DNA from 2 places in the Paraburkholderia sp. RAU2J genome. Region 1 is predicted to be linked to the other one. Evidence: predicted binding sites of a transcription regulator. Region 1 holds the regulator's gene; the other holds the start of a gene.
What was found. Region 1 encodes LexA, which represses DNA repair genes until DNA is damaged. Its sites were predicted from a motif close to ACTGTATNNNNATACAGT; they were not measured.
Positions count from the first base shown of each region.

Region 2: the regulator LexA is predicted to act here: its motif matches at 4,688-4,705, upstream of recA (recombinase RecA).

Region 1 is NZ_RBXG01000001.1:3,507,724-3,517,492, forward strand. It holds gene B0G69_RS15940 (asparaginase) at 1-112, opposite strand, end outside; gene B0G69_RS15945 (CysB family HTH-type transcriptional regulator) at 273-1,199, opposite strand; gene B0G69_RS15950 (sulfate ABC transporter ATP-binding protein) at 1,332-2,390, opposite strand; gene cysW (sulfate ABC transporter permease subunit CysW) at 2,390-3,463, opposite strand; gene cysT (sulfate ABC transporter permease subunit CysT) at 3,460-4,359, opposite strand; gene B0G69_RS15965 (sulfate ABC transporter substrate-binding protein) at 4,508-5,548, opposite strand; gene lexA (transcriptional repressor LexA) at 5,859-6,509, shown strand; gene B0G69_RS15975 (hypothetical protein) at 6,571-6,915, shown strand; gene B0G69_RS15980 (DUF2939 domain-containing protein) at 7,091-7,696, shown strand; gene B0G69_RS15985 (universal stress protein) at 7,758-8,222, opposite strand; gene nodI (nodulation factor ABC transporter ATP-binding protein NodI) at 8,498-9,412, shown strand; gene B0G69_RS15995 (ABC transporter permease) at 9,460-9,769, shown strand, end outside.
Region 2 is NZ_RBXG01000001.1:705,389-715,157, forward strand. It holds gene sucD (succinate--CoA ligase subunit alpha) at 1-640, opposite strand, end outside; gene sucC (ADP-forming succinate--CoA ligase subunit beta) at 757-1,926, opposite strand; gene B0G69_RS03235 (DUF2889 domain-containing protein) at 1,923-2,648, opposite strand; gene recX (recombination regulator RecX) at 2,816-3,523, opposite strand; gene recA (recombinase RecA) at 3,531-4,607, opposite strand; gene B0G69_RS03250 (response regulator transcription factor) at 4,839-5,606, shown strand; gene B0G69_RS03255 (sensor histidine kinase) at 5,616-7,166, shown strand; gene B0G69_RS03260 (MFS transporter) at 7,384-9,042, shown strand; tRNA gene B0G69_RS03265 (tRNA-Met) at 9,129-9,205, shown strand; gene B0G69_RS03270 (hypothetical protein) at 9,493-9,769, shown strand, end outside.

The sequences.
Region 1 (9,769 bases):
CCGCCTGGTAGCCGGACGTATTGGTCTCGTCCGCGGCCGCCCCGGCGATCGTGCCGCCGGTCGCCAGCACGGCGATGCGCGGCAGCGCGCAAGAGGATGTCAAAGTATTCATGGCCGCGATTGTAAGCGATGCGCCGCGCGCCGCCACGCGGGATTAAACGGATGCCCGTTCGTTTCGGGCCGGCCCGACGTTCGCGCCGGGCTACGCGTGTCAGGCGCGCATCGAGTCACGCGCCAAACCCGCACCGGACCTCGCCGGCCCGGCGCCCTCCTCAAACCGCTTCGCGCAACTGCGCGGCGATGTCCGCTTCGTTGAGCTGCGGCGCGAACATTTCGATCAGCCGGTAGGCGTAGGCGCGCAGGAACGCGCCCTTACGCAGACCGACACGCGTCGTGCTCGCTTCGAACAGATGCTGCGTGTCGAGCGCGACCAGTTCGGTGTCGCGCTTCGGATCGTAGGCCATCGCCGCGACCACGCCGATGCCCATGCCGAGTTCGACGTAGGTCTTGATCACGTCGGCGTCGATCGCGGTCAGCACGACGTCGGGCAGCGCCCCCGCTTTCGCGAACGCCTGGTCGATGTGCGAGCGGCCCGTGAAGTCCTGGTCGTACGTGACGATCGGGAATTCGGCGATCTCGTCGAGCGTCAGATTCGGCCGGCCCACCAGCGGGTGATCCTTCGGCACCACCACGACGTGATGCCACGAATAGCACGGGAACGTGACGATATCCGGGAAGCGGTCGAGCGCTTCGGTCGAAATGCCGATATCCGCTTCGCCGTTGATGATCATCTGCGCGATCTGCTGCGGACTGCCCTGGCGCAGCGCCAGATGCACCTTCGGAAATACTTCGGTGAACTGGCGAATCACCTTGGGCAGCGCGTAACGTGCCTGCGTGTGGGTCGTCGCCACGACGAGATGGCCGCTGTCCTGATCGGCGAACTGGCGCGCGACGCGGCGCAGATTCTCCGCGTCGAGCAGCATCCGCTCGATCAGCTGATGCACCGCCTTGCCCGGCTCGGTCAGGCCCGTCAGGCGCTTGCCGCGCCGGATGAAAATATCGACGCCGAGTTCGTCTTCCAGATCCTTGATCTGTTTCGATACGCCCGACTGCGACGTGTACAGCACGTTCGCCACTTCGGTCAGATTCATGTTCTGACGCACAGCCTCGCGCACGAAGCGCAATTGCTGGAAATTCATTTGTATGTCTCCGGTTCAGCCAGAGTTGAGTTATTCGAGTTCTATCGAAACGTCGGCCGACGTTGCGCTATCCGCTTCCGTCGCCCGGTATGTTGCCGGGTGATGCGCGCAATCTGTCGCTGCGCGCCTGCCTCACTGCGCCGGAAATACGCGCAGTGCGCGCGGCACCGCCGTCACCCCGTCGCCAACCGCCAGTTGCAGATCACGCCACGATTCGCGATCGAGTTCGGCTTCCAGCATATTGCCTTCGCGGCCCGCGAGTTCGACGCGCACCGAGCCGCCCAGCGTCACCACGCGCCGCACGTCGACGACGATGCCTTCGCGATGACCCGCCGCCTGCGGATACAACTGCAGATCGTGCGGGCGCACGTAGGCGAAAGCCGGACCGCTAAAACTGGCGGTAATCGCGACCGGCAGCGCGGCGCCGTCGACCACGAAGCCGCTCGCGTCGACCTTGCCGTGCAGACGGTTCGCCGCACCGAGAAACTCGTAGACGAACGAGGTCTGCGGATGGTCGTACACGTCCTGCGGACTGCCTACCTGCTCCACATGACCGCGATTGAGCACGACGATGCGGTCGGCCACTTCGAGCGCTTCTTCCTGATCGTGCGTAACGAAGATCGTCGAGATATGCAGATCGTCGTGCAGACGCCGCAGCCAGCTGCGCAGCTCCTTGCGCACCTTGGCGTCGAGCGCGCCGAACGGCTCGTCGAGCAGCAGCACTTTCGGCTCGACCGCAAGCGCGCGCGCCAATGCGATCCGTTGCCGCTGACCGCCCGACAGCTCCGACGGATAGCGTTGCGCGAGCCAGTCGAGCTGCACGAGCTTGAGCAATTCATGCACTTTCTCGCGGATCACCGCTTCGGACGGCCGCTCCTTGTGCGGCTTCACGCGCAGGCCGAACGCCACGTTCTCGAACACCGTCATGTGGCGGAACAGCGCGTAATGCTGGAACACGAAACCCACTTCACGCTCGCGCGCGCCGACCGTCGCGACGTCCTGCCCTTGCAGCACGACCTGGCCGCCGTCCGCATATTCGAGTCCGGCGATCACGCGCAGCAAGGTGGTCTTGCCACAACCCGACGGCCCGAGCAGCGCAACCAGTTCGCCCGGCGGAAAATCGAGCGAGACGTTGTCGAGCGCGACGAAATCGCCGAAGCGCTTTTGCAGGTGACGAACAGTGATACCCATTACAGCTCTCCTTGCTTGAGCGGGTGTTGCTGCGACGCATGCGTCGTATTGACGGACTGCTGGAAAGAAGACGGAACGGAACGCGACCCGGCGTGCGATCCCGATGCGGCGACGGTGGACGGCGTGGGCGGCCCAGCGTAGGCAGGCACATCGCGCGCGGCCGACAGTTCCGCCGACATATGGCGCTCGGCGAGCAGCTTGAGCCCCAGCGTCACGAGTGCGAGCAAGGCCAGCACCGACGCCACGGCGAACGCCGCCGAGAAGTTGTATTCGTTGTAGAGAATCTCGACGTGCAGCGGCATCGTGTCGGTCTGGCCACGAATGTGGCCCGACACCACCGAGACCGCGCCGAACTCGCCCATCGCCCGCGCGTTACACAGAATCACGCCGTACAGCAGACCCCACTTGATGTTCGGCAGCGTGACGCGGCGAAAGATCTGCCAGCCCGAGGCGCCGAGCACGTGCGCGGCCTCTTCTTCGTCGTTGCCTTGCGCCTGCATCAGTGGGATCAGCTCGCGCGCGACGAACGGGAACGTGACGAAGATAGTCGCCATCACGATGCCCGGCACCGCGAAGATGATCTGCACGTCATGCGCCTGCAGCCACGGACCGAACCAGCCTTGTGCGCCGAACATCAGCACGTAGATCAAACCCGAAATCACCGGCGACACCGAGAACGGCAGATCGATCAGTGTGGTCAGCAGCGCCTTGCCGCGGAATTCGAACTTCGCGATACACCACGAGGCCAGCAGACCGAACACGAGATTCAACGGCACTGCGATCGCGGCGGTAATCACGGTCAGCTTGATGGCCGCGAGCGCATCGGGATCGGCGAGCGCTTCAAAATAGAACGCGAGACCCTTGTTCAACGCCTGGTAGAACACGGCCACCAGCGGCACGACCAGGAACAGCGCGAGAAACAGCAGCGCGATGCCGGTCAGCAGCCAGCGCACCACGGGCCGCTCGGTCACCGGATCGGGCCGGCGCGCGACGTTCAGCGGCGCACGCGGGGCCACGGCCGCGGTCGCGCTCGGCGCCGCGCGGTTCACGTCATGCTCGGGACGGCGGCTCATTGCACACCTGCGCCGATCGCCGCCACACCGGTTGCCGTGCCAGGCGCCGGGCCCGCGCTGCCGCGGCTCGTGCGGCGCTGCAAGTACCATTGCAAGGTATTGATGAACAGCAGCATCAGGAACGCCACCACCAGCATCACCACCGCCAGCGCGGTCGCGCCGGCGTAGTCGTACTGCTCGAGCTTGGTGATGATCAGAAGCGAGGTGATTTCCGATTTCATCGGCACGTTGCCGGCGATGAAGATCACCGAGCCGTATTCGCCGAGCGCACGCGCGAACGCGAGCGCGAAGCCCGTCAGGAGCGCCGGGAACACCGCCGGCAGCACGACGCGGCGAAACGTCAGCCAGCGCGTCGCGCCGAGGCACGCGGCGGCCTCTTCCTGCTCGCGCTCGAACTCTTCGAGCACCGGTTGCACCGTGCGCACGACGAACGGCAAGCCGATGAAGGTCAGCGCGACCAGCACACCCGCCGGCGTGAAGGCGATCTTGATGCCGAGCGGTTCGAGAAACTGCCCGATCCAGCCGTTGCCCGAGTACACCGCCGCGAGCGAAATGCCGGCGACCGACGTGGGCAGCGCGAACGGCAGATCGACCACCGCGTCGACGATGCGCTTGAACGGGAACGTGTAGCGCACCAGCACCCACGCGACCAGAAAGCCGAACACCGCGTTGATCAGCGCGCCGCCGAGCGCCGAGAAGAACGTCAGCCGGTACGACGCGAGCACCCGCGGCGACGTGACCGCGCGCACGAACTGGTCCCAGTCGAGCGTCGCGGTCTTGAGAAAGGTCGCCGCAAGCGGAATCAGCACCACGAGGCTCAGATAAGCCACCGTGATGCCGAGTGTCAGGCCAAAGCCGGGCAATGCACTCGGCTTTCGGAAGGTCAACGTCGTCATGCTGGATACTCGTTCAGGTTGATGCTGGCGTTTGATCTTCGGCCAACGGGTCCGGATTCCGGTTGGCCAGAAGCGCGCCCACTGGGCGCGCCCGGAAGTGGCGCGCCGCCGCGCCGGTGTATCGATGCCGGTTAGGGCATCGACAGCGTTATTGAGGCTGGTAGATCGAGTCGAACACACCGCCGTCGGCAAAGTGCGTCTTCTGCGCGTTGGCCCAGCCGCCGAACGAATCGTCCACCGTGTACAGCTTCAGCTTCGGAAACTTCGCGGTCAGGTCGGCCGGCACCTTGTTCGAACGCGGACGGTAGAAGTTGCGCGCGGCGATCTCCTGGCCTTGCTCGCTATACAGGAAGTTCAGATACGCCTCGGCCAGCTTGCGCGTGCCGCGCTTGTCGACGACCTTGTCCACCACCGCGACCGGCGGCTCGGCGAGAATGCTCACCGACGGCACGACGATTTCAAACTTGTCCGGACCGAACTCCTTCAGCGACAGGAACGCTTCGTTTTCCCACGCGATCAGTACGTCGCCGATGCCACGCTGCACGAAGCTGGTAGTCGCGCCACGCGCGCCCGAGTCCAGCACGCCGGCGTTCTTATACAGCTTGCCGACGAATTCCTTCGCTTTCTGGGCATTGCCGCCCGGCTGATGTTGCGCGTACGCCCACGCCGCGAGGTAGTTCCAGCGCGCGCCGCCCGAAGTCTTCGGATTCGGCGTGACGATCGACACACCCGGCTTGATCAGATCGTCCCAGTCCTTGATGTGCTTCGGGTTGCCCTTGCGCACGAGGAACACGATCGTCGACGTGTACGGCGACGCGTTGTCCGGCAAGCGCTTTTGCCAGCCCTTGTCGAGCAGCCCCTTGCCGGCGAGCGCATCGATGTCGTAGGCGAGTGCGAGGGTGACGACGTCCGCCTGCAGGCCGTCGAGCACCGAGCGCGCCTGCGCGCCGGAACCGCCGTGCGACTGCTTGAAGGTGATCGTCTCGCCGGTCTTCGTTTTCCATTCCTTGCCGAACGCCTGGTTGACCTCCTGATACAGCTCGCGCGTCGGGTCGTAGGAAACGTTCAGCAGTGTGGTGTCGGCCGCATGCGCCGGTGTCATCGCGCCGAGCGCGCCGGCCGCGCCGAACGCGAGCGCCGCGATGAGTTGCTTCGTTTTCCGAGCCAGCCCCGTGTGTCGATGATTCATGTGAACTTTCTCCGCGTGTAGTGCGCTGAAACCAGCGTGGTGTTGTTCTGCGTCGCGGTCACGTGCACATGAGCGGCAACTGGAAGGCAGTCTATCGAAGCGCTTTCATCATTAAAAATAATGTTTCTTCATTCTTTAATACGCAAAAGTGGTAATGACAGCTGGATAAGGCGTTGCGGCATGAAAACGGACGTTTGGACGCCGATTACGGGCGCCGTAACGGCACCCAGGGTCACGAACTTAAAGTAAAGCTTGAATTGCGCCGAATACTGTATAAAAATACAGTCACCTGTTCATACATACAGTGGCCATGACAAAACTCACCGCACGACAGCAGCAGGTTTTCGATCTGATTCGCCGGGCGATCGAACGCACCGGTTTTCCGCCCACCCGCGCGGAAATTGCCGCCGAACTGGGCTTCAGCTCGGCCAACTCGGCAGAAGAACATTTGCGCGCGCTCGCTCGCAAGGGTGTGATCGAACTCGCCGCCGGCGCGTCACGCGGTATTCGCCTGCTGGCGGGCCCGGAAGATTCACCGCATCAGTTCACGCTGCCGCACTCGAGCATCATGCAGCTGTCGCTGCCGCTGATCGGCCGGGTGGCTGCCGGCAGCCCGATCCTCGCGCAGGAACATATCTCGCAGCACTTCGCGTGTGATCCGGCGCTGTTCTCGAGCAAGCCCGACTACCTGTTGAAGGTGCGCGGGCTGTCCATGCGCGACGCAGGCATCTTCGACGGCGACCTGCTCGCGGTGCAAAAGAAGAGCGAGGCGAAAGACGGCCAGATCATCATCGCCCGGCTCGGCGACGACGTCACGGTCAAGCGCCTGAAGCGTCGGCCGAACGGCCTCGAGCTGATCGCGGAGAACCCCGATTACGAGAACATTTTCGTTGAAACCGGCAGTGCGGAATTCGCGCTGGAGGGCATCGCCGTGGGGCTGATCCGCCCTGGCGAGTTCTAAGCCACCGCGCCTGTTCGCTTAATCCCACGCCGCATCAACGCTGCATCGCCTGGAGAGACTCATGGAACGCCTTGCCCGCCTGCTGCCCTTTCGCCAGTTCGGCCGTTTGCGCCATTTGCGCAATGTGGTGCCTTGCTCATTGATCGAAGCACCGGCTCAGGACTCCGCGTCGCTGTTCGACGCGCCCGCTGATACGGCGAGCCTGCCGTCGTCGTTGCCGGCGTTTGCCCGTGTGTCGTTGAACTCCGGGTTGAATACGGCGGAACCTGCACGGCGCGCGCCGGTGCGCGTCTATCATGGGCCGTCGCGGCTGATCATGGTGGGCACGGTCGACGCGGTGTGCCGCATGATCGACCGGTGCATTGCCGATGAAGCCAATGTGCATGGTGCAGTCTTCGAGTCGTGAGCGTGTGTGTCATGAGCAGTAAAGAGGCCGCACCATGGAGGCCGCACCATGCCTCACGCATCGCGGTTGTCGTGCTCGCTTTTCAGACCTGCTGTTCGGATATTTGCATAGAATGGGATTGTTTTTGCGGGGCCGTAGTCCACGTTAAATCCAATCTGATCGGGAGTTCCATTCGATGACAGGTCCGACACGAACCAAGGGCGCCGCCACCCGGCCGCTGCTGATCGCGCTGGTTGTAGTCGTAGTGATTGCGGCACTCGGGTTTGCTTACGCGTCACCCTATATCGCGCTGAATAATCTCAAACGCGCGGCAGATGCGCGCGACGCGCAAACCGTCAATCAATACGTGGATTTTCCCGCGTTGCGCGGCAGCCTGAAGGAGCAGATCGCAGGCATGCTGACGCGCCGGCTGGACGCGGATAACGACAGCAAAATGGCCACCATCGGCGCGATGATCGGCGTGACGCTGATCGGTCCGCTGGTGGATTCCTATGCGACACCAGACGGCGTCGCAGCCTTACTGAATGGCATGCCGCCGCGCGGCGATCCTGGCGAACATCCGCCTGCCCCAGCCACGCAAACGCCTGCCTCTCCCGCCGCTGGCGACACCCCCACCACCGCAACGGCCCCGGCATCTCGGCAAACCACGGCAGGCTATCGCGGCCTCAATGAGTTCGTCGTCACTTACCGGCGCGGCGAAGCCAACGCGCACTACTCGGCGGTCTTCCGGCGCGAAGGTCTGTTCACGTGGAAGCTCGCCGCAATCAATCTGAACGAATGACCGGCCGGCCGTTACGGCCAGCCACTCGCTCCATACGCGCGTCCCCACGCAGCAAGCCGCATCAAGCCGCGGCTTGCTGCTGCTCCTGCGCGGAAGAACACGCCACCAGAATGCTGCACGACACGCGATCGAGCAGCGGCGTGTTGCCTGCCCCCATCCACCATCGCGACAAGCCGGTGCGGCAGCGATGTCCTACCACCACGAGATCGACATGCAGGTCATTGGCGAGGTTCGCAATCTCGTCGATGGGATGACCGAACGCGAAATGCCCTTGCGCGTGCACACCACGTTCGGTGAGCCAGTCCACCCCTTCCTGCAGGATGTCGCGCGCGGTTTTTTCGAAGCTGCCGCAGGCCACATCGGTCAGCAGACCTGCGCTTTGCGCAATGCTGGAGCGCATGTCGACCACGGACAGCAAATGCGTTTCAGCCTTCAGGTCCAACGCGAGGTCGGCGCCGCAACGCAGCGCTTTGCGGCCTTCGCGCGAGCCGTCGTAACACAGCAGAATTTTTTGGTAGCTCGCCATGGTTTTCTCCCTTCGCGCAGGAAGCGCGGGCTGAATGAATCATGGTGCGCCGCAATTCAGGTTGCAAGGGATGGAAAACGCTATGTGCGCGGGCCGTGCGCCCTAAACCGGTGCGCGCGGGCTTGTGCGAGCTTCGCAGTGGTTAGGCAAACGGATGCGGCAGTGCAAAACCCGGCCTCCGAATCGCTATCCGCCTACCGACGTCAACCTGCCGATGCCCTAGAATAGGCGGCCTTCCCGGCCATTCGCGTCTTTCCCGGAGCCTCGATCGAGTTATGCCTGAAGCCGCCATTGAATTCCACCAGGTCAAGAAAAGCTACGGCGAAAAAACGGTCGTCGATGGACTGTCGTTTCATGTCAACGCCGGCGAATGCTTCGGTCTGCTCGGCCCGAACGGCGCGGGCAAGACGACCACCTTGCGCATGCTGCTCGGCATCGCGGCACCCGACGCCGGCGCGATCCGCCTATGCGGCGAGCCGATCCCGGGCCGCGCGCGGCTCGCGCGGGCGCGCGTCGGCGTGGTGCCGCAATTCGACAATCTCGATCCCGACTTCACCGTGCGCGAAAACCTGCTCGTGTTCGGCCGTTACTTCGGCCTGAGCGCCGCGCAGTGCCGCGCGATGGTGCCGTCGCTGCTCGAATTCGCGCGGCTCGAAAGCAAGGCCGATGCGCGCGTGAGCGAGCTGTCGGGTGGCATGAAACGGCGTCTGACGCTGGCACGCGCGCTCGTCAACGACCCCGACGTGCTGATCATGGACGAGCCGACCACCGGCCTCGATCCGCAGGCGCGCCATCTGATCTGGGAACGACTGCGCTCGCTGCTCACGCGCGGCAAGACGATCCTGCTGACCACCCACTTCATGGAGGAAGCCGAGCGCCTCTGTCACCGGCTATGTGTGATCGAAGAAGGCCGCAAGATTGCCGAAGGCGCGCCGAGCGAGCTGATCGCATCCGAGATCGGCTGCGACGTGATCGAGATCTTCGGTCCCGATCCGCTTGCATTGCGCGATGAACTGGCGCCGCTCGTCGAACGAACCGAGATCAGCGGCGAGACGCTGTTCTGCTACGTGAACGACGCGCAGCCGGTGCATGCGCGGCTCAAGCAGCGCGCCGATCTGCGCTATCTGCACCGGCCGGCGAATCTGGAGGACGTGTTCCTGCGGCTCACGGGCCGCGAGATGCAGGATTGAAGACACCGCCACCGCCGAAGCCATCACGACACCGCACGAGACACGCAATGGACGCACGCACTTACGACCCCCCTGGCGACACGCCGTCGAAACAGGAGCCCTTCGCCGCCTTTCCGGCCAACGCCGTCAACTGGATTTCGGTATGGCGCCGCAACTATCTGGTCTGGAAGAAGCTCGCGCTCGCGTCGATGTTCGGCAATCTCGCCGATCCGATGATTTATCTGTTCGGCCTCGGCTTCGGGCTCGGGCTGATGGTCGGACACGTCGACGGCGTGTCGTACATCGCGTTTCTGGCGGCGGGCACGGTGGCGTCGAGCGTGATGATGTCGGCGAGTTTCGAGTCGATGTATTCGGGCT
Region 2 (9,769 bases), 2.8 Mb from region 1:
CGCCGATCATGATGACGGCGTCCGTATCCGGATCGTCGTTGAACATCTTCATCACGTCGATGTGCTTCAGACCGTTGATCGGGTCGCCGCCGATACCGACTGCCGACGACTGGCCCAAGCCAATCGCCGTCAACTGGCCGACTGCTTCATACGTCAGCGTGCCCGAACGCGACACGACGCCGATGCGGCCCTTGCGGTGGATGTGACCCGGCATGATGCCGATCTTCAGTTCGTCCGGCGTGATCGTGCCCGGGCAGTTCGGTCCGAGCAGCAGCGTCTTGCGGTTTTCTGCGCGCATACGGGCCTTGAGCTCGATCATGTCACGCACGGGAATGCCTTCCGTGATACAGATCGCGAGGTCCAGGTCGGCTTCGACCGCTTCCCAGATTGCCGCAGCAGCGCCCGCCGGCGGAACGTAAATCACCGACACGGTCGCGCCCGTTTCAGCCTTGGCTTCCGCGACGCTCGCGTAGATAGGAATGCCTTCGAAATCTTCGCCGGCCCGCTTCGGATTCACGCCTGCAACGTACGCTTCGCGGCCGTTTGCATATTCACGGCAAGCACGCGTGTGGAACTGACCGGTCTTGCCGGTGATGCCCTGCGTGATGACCTTGGTGTCTTTGTTAATCAGAATCGACATGTATAAACCTCTGTTCGTTTGGCGTCATGCGGTTGCGCCGCGAGGCGCAATGTCCTCGCCCGCGTCGCTCGCACGTCGCCATTCGTAATCCTGGTAAACGCGCTGGGGGTTTTGGCTTACGCCTTGCCCGCAGCGGCCGCGACGACCTTCTGAGCCGCTTCTTCCATGCTGTCCGCCGCGATGATCGGCAGACCGGATTCGGCGAGCATCTTCTTGCCCAGGTCTTCGTTCGTGCCCTTCATGCGGACCACGAGCGGCACCTTCAGCGACACGGCCTTCGACGCCGCGATCACGCCTTCCGCGATCACGTCGCAGCGCATGATGCCGCCGAAAATGTTGACCAGAATCGCGGTCAGATTCGGGTTCTTCAGCATGATCTTGAACGCTTCCGTGACCTTCTCGGTCGTGGCGCCACCGCCCACGTCGAGGAAGTTCGCCGGTTCGCCGCCGAACAGCTTGATGGTGTCCATCGTTGCCATTGCGAGGCCTGCGCCGTTCACGAGGCAGCCGATGTTGCCGTCGAGCGAGATGTACGCGAGGTCGAACTTCGATGCTTCGACTTCAGCCGGATCTTCTTCGTCCAGATCGCGGTACGCGACGATTTCCGGATGACGGAACAGTGCGTTCGAATCGAAGTTGAACTTGGCGTCCAGCGCGATGACCTTGCCGTCGCCGGTCAGGATCAGCGGGTTGATTTCGGCCAGCGATGCGTCGGTTTCCCAGAATGCCTTGTACAGACCTTGCAGGATCGCGCGCGCTTGCGGCAGCGAAGCGGCGGGCACGCCGATCTTCGTTGCGAGTTCGTCAGCTTCAGCGTCCTTCAGACCGGTCGCCGGGTCGACGGCGATCTTGTGGATCAGCTCAGGCGTCTTTTCCGCGACTTCTTCGACGTCCATGCCGCCTTCGCTCGACGCCATCACGACGATCTTCTGCGAAACGCGATCGATCACGAGACCGACATACAGTTCCTTCTTGATGTCCGCGCCTTCTTCGATCAGCAGACGGTTCACCTTCTGGCCTTCCGGACCGGTCTGGTGCGTGACGAGCTGCATGCCGAGGATCTGGTTCGAGTATTCGCGAACCTGTTCCAGCGACTTCGCGACCTTCACGCCGCCGCCCTTGCCACGGCCACCCGCGTGGATCTGAGCCTTCACGACCCATACCGGGCCGCCGAGCTCTTCCGCGGCCTTGACCGCATCATCCACCGAGAAGACCGGCTTGCCGCGCGGTACCGCGACGCCGAATTTCCGCAGGATTTCCTTACCCTGGTACTCGTGAATCTTCATGCGTGATTCCCTTCAGTCTGAGAGTTGGATTGAACTTCGTTTCCGCTGCCGTCGTTCATGCCGGACGCGTTGCCGCCCTCGCCTGACGATGCCGCGCGATCCGCTGACCGCGGTGCGTGGCCATACCAGCGCGGATAAAACTGTTGCACCGCCTCGCCGTCGAAACGCAGCGCGTGGCAGCGTCCCAGCTGGAATGGCGGTTTGTCGTTGGAATGCTCGCCTGTGCTGTTAGACGATTCGTCTCCTGAACCTGCGCTCGCGCCTCGCGTTCCGCCATTGGAGTCACCGGTGTCCCACACGTCGCCGGCGAATGCCTGGATCGCGGCGGTCGGCAGAATCGCACACAACTCGGTGAGATGCGTGCAACCGGTCGTGCCGCCGAGCAAACGGGCAACATCGCGACGAAAGTTGTGATGGAGATTGAGCCCGATGAGGGCACGGTAGGCGGGATTGCTGACTTGGCACAAACCAGGATAGGGCACCCAGTCGGACGACGCCTCGGCGTCGACGACATTGAGCTTGCGATCGATGGTGATGCGAAGCCAGAGTTCATGGATCGGCTGACCATTGGGCCGGACGCCCGACGCAAGCTCCACATCGCGTGGTTTTTCGTCGGTCAAGCACGCTTCCACATCCCACAGGCCATCGGCTCGCTCATAGGCTTCCGCTCTGATTGCGCGACGGTGGCGCAACTGACGGGACACTGGCGAGGAAAGCGGCATGCGGGAAGGAAAGGCCGGATTGGAAAACCCACGAATTTTAGCATACTGGGTATTTGAGACAGGTTGGAATCCGCAAGGGCGGCCAGCGAGGCTGGGAGCCTGTCTCGAAGGAAATGGGTGTGAGGCCGGAAGGGAAGGCCCAAAAACGGCAGCCGAAGTCAACGCGGCTATTCGCCGCCCCATTCCTCGTCGATGCCTTTGAGGATTTTGCCGATCGTGGCGCCCGAGAAACCGCGCGCCGCCAGAAAGCGCGTCTGCTTGACCCGCTCGGCGGGCGTTTCGGGAAGCTGGCCGAACTTTTTGCGCCAGACGGCCTGAGCACGCGCGAGTTCGGTCTCTCGCAATTGCGCGCTCGCCTCTTCGACGAGTGTCTGGTCGAGCGCGTGTTGCTTCAGTTCGCCGAGAATCCGATTCGCGCCGAGCCGCGACGAACGACGGTGAACCAGGCTTTCCGCGAAACGCGAGTCGGACAGCCAGTTTTCGGCCTCCAGCGCATCGAGCACCGTGTCGAGCGAATCGGTTTCTTCCACGAATGGCTTCAGTTTGCGTGCGAGTTCGGTGCGACTGTATTCGCGGCGCGACAGATAGCCGAGCGCGCGCCCTTTCAGCGAACGTGCGGGACGTTGGGATTTTTTTGCTTCGTCTTGCCCCGTTTTCGCTTCGCCAGGAGTGCGACGCGAACGGGTGTACGTGGTCTCGGAAGGGACCGAGGTTGAGGACTGCGAGGGTTCAGACTGCGCACGCTGCTGGCCGTGGCCCGCAGCGCGGTCGTGTGCGTCGAACGATTCGAAAGGATCGAACGGATCGTCACCGTCATCGCGCGGGCCGGCCGAATGGCGTCCGCCATCTGACCACGGTCGGCCCTTGCGTATCACTTGATGCTTACTCTTCTTCGTCCGCGACTTCAGCGCTCGCGCCGGTCACGGCTTCCGCCATTGCATTGACGCCCAGCGATTCGCGGATACGGTTTTCGATCTCGCGAGCGATGTCCGGATTTTCACGCAGGAATTCGCGCGCGTTGTCTTTGCCCTGACCAATTCGCTCGCCGCTGTAGCTGTACCAGGCACCAGCCTTGTCGACGATCTTGGCCTGCACGCCCAGGTCGATGATTTCGCCCTGACGCGAAATACCTTCGCCGTACAGAATGTCGAAAATCGCTTCCCGGAACGGTGGCGACACCTTGTTCTTGACGACCTTCACACGCGTTTCGTTGCCGATCACTTCGTCGTTCTTCTTGATCGAACCGATCCGGCGAATGTCCAGACGCACCGACGCGTAGAACTTCAGCGCGTTGCCGCCCGTGGTGGTTTCCGGGTTGCCGAACATCACGCCAATCTTCATGCGGATCTGGTTGATGAAGATCACGAGGCAGTTCGTGCGCTTGATCGTGCCGGTGAGCTTGCGCAGCGCTTGCGACATCAGACGCGCTTGCAGACCCGGCAGCGAGTCGCCCATTTCGCCTTCGATTTCAGCCTTCGGCACGAGTGCCGCGACCGAGTCGATCACGATCATGTCGATCGAGCCCGAGCGCACCAGCGCGTCGGCGATTTCGAGCGCCTGTTCGCCGGTGTCCGGCTGCGAAACCAGCAGGTCGTTCACGTTCACGCCGAGCTTGCCCGCGTACTGGATGTCCAGGGCGTGTTCCGCGTCGATGAATGCCGCCGTGCCGCCGATCTTCTGCATTTCGGCGATGACCTGCAGCGTCAGCGTGGTTTTACCGGACGATTCCGGACCATAGATTTCGACCACACGGCCACGCGGCAAACCGCCGACGCCCAGCGCGATGTCGAGGCCGAGCGATCCGGTTGAAACCACCTGGATGTCTTCGACTACCTCACCTGCGCCGAGCCGCATGACCGACCCTTTGCCGAACTGCTTTTCGATCTGCGCGAGCGCGGCAGCCAGCGCCTTGCTCTTTTCAGCAGTCAGTCCAGCCGAGCCTTTCTTGCTTTCTTCCATGAATCGTCCTTTGCTATGATGAACGGCGTCTGAGGCAGGTGTACCGTCCACTTTTGAAGGACAGCACACGAAACCCAGACACTGTATAAAAAAACAGTAGTTTTGGCAAGCACGATTCTCATGCGAACACGCATTTTTACCGTCGCGCTGCGCAAACTACCCACAATAATTTTCGGAGACCGCTGTGCGCCGGGAACACCCACGGTGCCGGCAAGGCTAGGCTGGCGCATCATGCGAATTCTGATTGCCGAAGACGACAGCATACTCGCGGACGGTCTGGTTCGATCACTCCGCCAATCGGCCTATGCGGTCGATCACGTGAAGAGCGGCGTGGAAGCCGATACCGCGTTGTCAATGCAGACTTTCGACCTATTGATCCTCGATCTGGGCCTGCCGCGCATGCCCGGGCTCGAGGTGCTGCGCCGCCTGCGCGCGCGCAATTCGACTCTGCCGGTATTGATCCTGACCGCCGCGGACAGCGTCGACGAACGCGTCAAAGGACTCGACCTCGGCGCCGACGACTACATGGCAAAGCCCTTCGCGCTGAACGAACTCGAAGCGCGCGTGCGCGCGCTGACGCGGCGCGGCGCGGGCGGCGGCCCGACGGTCGTGCGGCACGGCTCGCTGTCGTTCGACCAGGTGGGCCGGATTGCCTATGTGAACGAGCAGGTGATCGATTTGTCGGCGCGTGAACTCGGCTTGCTCGAAGTGCTGCTGCAACGGATCGGCCGGCTGGTCTCGAAGGAACAGCTCGTCGACCACCTGTGCGAATGGGGCGAGGAAGTCAGCAATAACGCGATCGAAGTCTACGTGCACCGCCTGCGCAAGAAAATCGAGCCGAGCGGCGTGCGCATCATCACCGTGCGCGGCCTCGGCTACTGCCTCGAAAAAGCCGCGGCGCACGCCGGCGCGGGTGCCGGCAACCACGCCCCCACCGAGCCCGACCCGTCCGCCTCGCCGCCGTTCGGCGCGATGCCGGCGAGTCATCACTACAAATAGAGGGCATCCATGTCCGCGCGCGCAGATCGCGCCCCGGCGGCGCACGCGGCGGACCTCGACGAGGCGCGCGACGAGCGCTACGCCAATCCGTTCGCCCCGCCCGACGAAACGGAGGCCGCCGCAGCAGCACGCCCGCGCTCGCTGTTCGGCGAGATTCTCGACTGGATGCTGGCGCCGCTGCTGCTGCTCTGGCCCATGAGCCTCGCAGTCACCTATCTGGTCGCCAAGTCGATCGCGAACGGCCCGTTCGACCGCGCGCTCGAAACCGATGCCTACGTGCTCGCCCGCCAGATCCATCCGGTCAATGGCGTGGCGGAACTGGCGCTGCCCGACTCGACGCGCGACTTCCTGCGCGCCGACAACGTCGACAGCGTGTTCTATCAGGTGCTCGGCACGCGTGGCGAACTGGTGAGTGGCGAGCGCGACATGCCGTTGCCGCATGAAGAGGACCGGCCGCCGCCGGGCATCGTCGAATTCCGCGACGACGTGCTGCACGGCAACGACATCCGCGTCGCCTACACGACCGTCGAATTTCCGCGCACGCCCGGCGCGCAGCCCGTGCTGGTACAGGTCGCCGAAACGCTCGACAAGCGCAGCCAGCTGGCCAACGACATCATCAAAGGCGTGATCCTGCCGCAGTTCGTGATTCTGCCGCTCGCGATCCTGCTGGTGTGGTTCGGCCTCTCGCGCGGCCTTGCGCCGCTGCATGCGCTGCAGGCGCACATCCGCGCGCGGCGCCCGGACGATCTGTCGCCGCTCGAGGCGCGCCGCGCGCCGCCGGAAATCGAGCCGCTGGTGACGTCCTTCAACGATCTGCTGACGCGCCTCGAACAGAACATGGAACTGCAAAAGCGTTTTATCGCCGACGCCGCGCATCAGATGAAAACCCCGCTCGCCGGCTTGCGCATGCAGGCCGAGCTGGCGCTGCGCCAGGACGTGTCGGCGGAAGTGCACCGCTCGCTCGAACAGATCGCCACCAGTTCGGAACACGCCGCGCGGCTCGTCACTCAGTTGCTGGCGCTCGCGCGCGCGGAAAACCGTATGTCGGGGCAGATATTCGCGCCGGTCGAGGTTAGCGAGGTCGCGCGCAACGCCGTGCGCGACTGGGTGCAGGCCGCGCTCGCCAAGCAGATGGACCTCGGCTACGAAGCGCCCGACGGACCCGTCGAAGTCGACGGCAATCCGGTGATGCTGCGCGAAATGCTGTCGAACCTGATCGACAATGCGATCCGCTATACGCCGCCGGGCGGGCGCATCACCGTCACGGTGAGACACGACGCGGCGGCACGGCTGGTGCATCTGGAAGTCGAAGATACCGGCCTCGGCATTCCGGTCGCCGAACGCTCGCGGGTGATCGAGCGCTTCTACCGGATTCTCGGCCGCGAAGGCGAGGGCAGCGGGCTCGGGCTGGCGATCGTCCGCGAGATCGCGACCATGCATGGCGGCGAGCTGACTATCGACGACAACGTCTATCAGGAGTCGCCGAGGCTTGCGGGGACGCTCGTGCGTGTCAGTTTGCACGTGCATGAGCGGGGCGGGACTTACCCTAACGCACCCTGAACGAAAAAACTTGCGCACACATTTTTGAGAGACGTTGAGCGAACGTTCGGAAACGTTTGAAAGAATTTAACAGACGTTGCCGAATCGAAGCCAGCACTTCGAATTATGCCCATTCACCTCGCGACGTCAGTACGCCGTAAGTTTCCACTCCAATAATCGGTTCCACGGGAACGCCTTTACCGGCGCTCCGCGTGCATATCAATATTGGAGACAGCATATGGCTAGCGTTGGCGGGCAAATCTCGCACGTGCCGATGACGCGCGAGGAGAAGCGGGTGATCTTCGCATCGTCGCTCGGGACGATTTTCGAGTGGTACGACTTCTATCTGGCCGGCTCGCTCGCGGCCTTCATCAGCAAAAGCTTCTTCTCCGGGGTCAATCCGACGGCCGCCTTCATCTTCACGCTGCTCAGCTTCGCCGCGGGCTTCGCGGTCCGGCCGTTCGGTGCGATCGTGTTCGGGCGGCTCGGCGACATGGTCGGGCGCAAGTACACGTTCCTCGTCACGATCGTGATCATGGGCGTGTCGACGTTCCTGGTCGGCTTTCTGCCGGGCTACGCAGCGATCGGCATCGCTTCCCCGGTGATCTTCATCGCCATGCGGATGCTGCAAGGCCTCGCGCTCGGCGGCGAGTACGGCGGCGCCGCGACCTACGTGGCGGAACATGCGCCGCCGGGACGCCGCGGCTTCTATACGGCGTGGATCCAGACCACCGCGACGCTCGGTCTGTTCCTGTCGTTGCTGGTGATTCTCGGCGTGCGCACGGCAATGGGCGAAGACGCATTCGGCGCCTGGGGCTGGCGCATTCCGTTCGTCGCGTCGATTCTGCTGCTGGCCGTGTCGGTGTGGATTCGCCTGCAACTGCATGAATCGCCGGTGTTCGAGCGCATCAAGGCCGAGGGCAAGACGTCCAAGGCGCCGCTTTCCGAAGCGTTCGGCCAGTGGAAGAACCTGAAGGTCGTGATTCTCGCGCTGATCGGCCTGACCGCCGGCCAGGCCGTGGTGTGGTACACGGGCCAGTTTTACACGCTGTTCTTCCTGACGCAGACGCTGAAGGTCGCCGGCAGCAGCGCCAACATCATGATCGCGATCGCACTCCTGATCGGCACGCCGTTCTTCCTGTTCTTCGGCTCGCTGTCGGACCGCATCGGCCGCAAGCCGATCATCATGGCCGGCCTGCTGATCGCCGCGCTCACCTACTTCCCGCTGTTCAAGGCGCTCGCGCACTACACGAACCCGGCGCTGGAAGCCGCAACGCTGCGGGCTCCGATCGTCGTGATCGCGGATCCGGCGCAGTGCTCGTTCCAGTTCAATCCGGTCGGCACGGCGAAGTTCACGAGTTCCTGCGACATCGCGAAGAGCGCGCTGTCGCGGGCGGGCCTGAACTACGAGAACGTCGCGGCGCCGGCGGGCACGCAGGCGCAGATCCGGGTCGGCGACACGGTGGTCAACACGTTCGACGGCCGCGCCGCCGATGCGAAGGAGCAAGGCAAACTGTTCGATACGACGCTCGCAGCGACACTGAAGGCCGCGGGCTATCCGCTGAAGGCCGATCCCTCGCAGATCAACTGGCCGATGACCGTGGTGATCCTGACGATCCTCGTGATCTACGTGACGATGGTCTACGGTCCGATTGCGGCGATGCTGGTGGAAATGTTCCCGACGCGGATTCGCTATACGTCGATGTCGCTGCCGTATCACATCGGCAATGGCTGGTTCGGCGGGTTCCTGCCAGCCACGGCATTCGCGATCGTCGCGGCAAGGGGCAACATCTATTCGGGGCTGTGGTATCCGGTCGTGATCGCGCTGGTTACGTTCGTGATCGGCATGCTGTTCGTGCGGGAGACCAAGGACTCGGACATCTACGCAAAGGACTGAAACGCGTGTTGGCCGGGTAATTTAAAAAACTTGTGCGCCGGGGGGTTGACAGCCTCCGGCGCCGTCAGCATAATCTCGCTTCTTTCGGCGAATTAGCTCAGTTGGTTAGAGCGACGGAATCATAATCCGCAGGTCCGGGGTTCGAGTCCCTGATTCGCCACCAGTATCACTCGCAAGGCCCGCTTCTCTTAACCAAGAGCGGGCCTTTCGTTTTTCAGCGACGATTTTGCTGCGGTGAACCGGCGGGCGAGTTACGTCAGCCGTGCGAACAACCGCTTACAAGGCCATCACCCCGCCCGTGTTAACATCACTAAAACGATGTCTTCAATGGAGTGAGTTATCCTCCTCGCATCGATTCTTCGCCAGTTGCAAAAGAGCCGCTAACCCTCAAGGTTCAGCGGCTTTTTTTTATTTTGGCTTTCCCGATCGCAACTTCAAGGAGGGTTCTTGATGACGTTCCGCACCATCGCGCTCGCCGCGGCCACCGTTTCCATCGCGCTGCTAGGCGTCACGTCCACGTTGACGGCGCGGGCCCAGATACCGACCGACAGTCAGTGGCGCGCAAGCCCGATCACCCTGTCCACGCTGCTGCAGGACGGCTACAAGATCGTCGCCGTCGTGAATGGCGCGCACGGCGCCGCCGGGCCGGCCGACACGATCTTCGTTCAGCGCGATCAGAGCGCGTTCAAATGCATCGACCCGCAGCTGCCAGACGCGCGCACGAAAG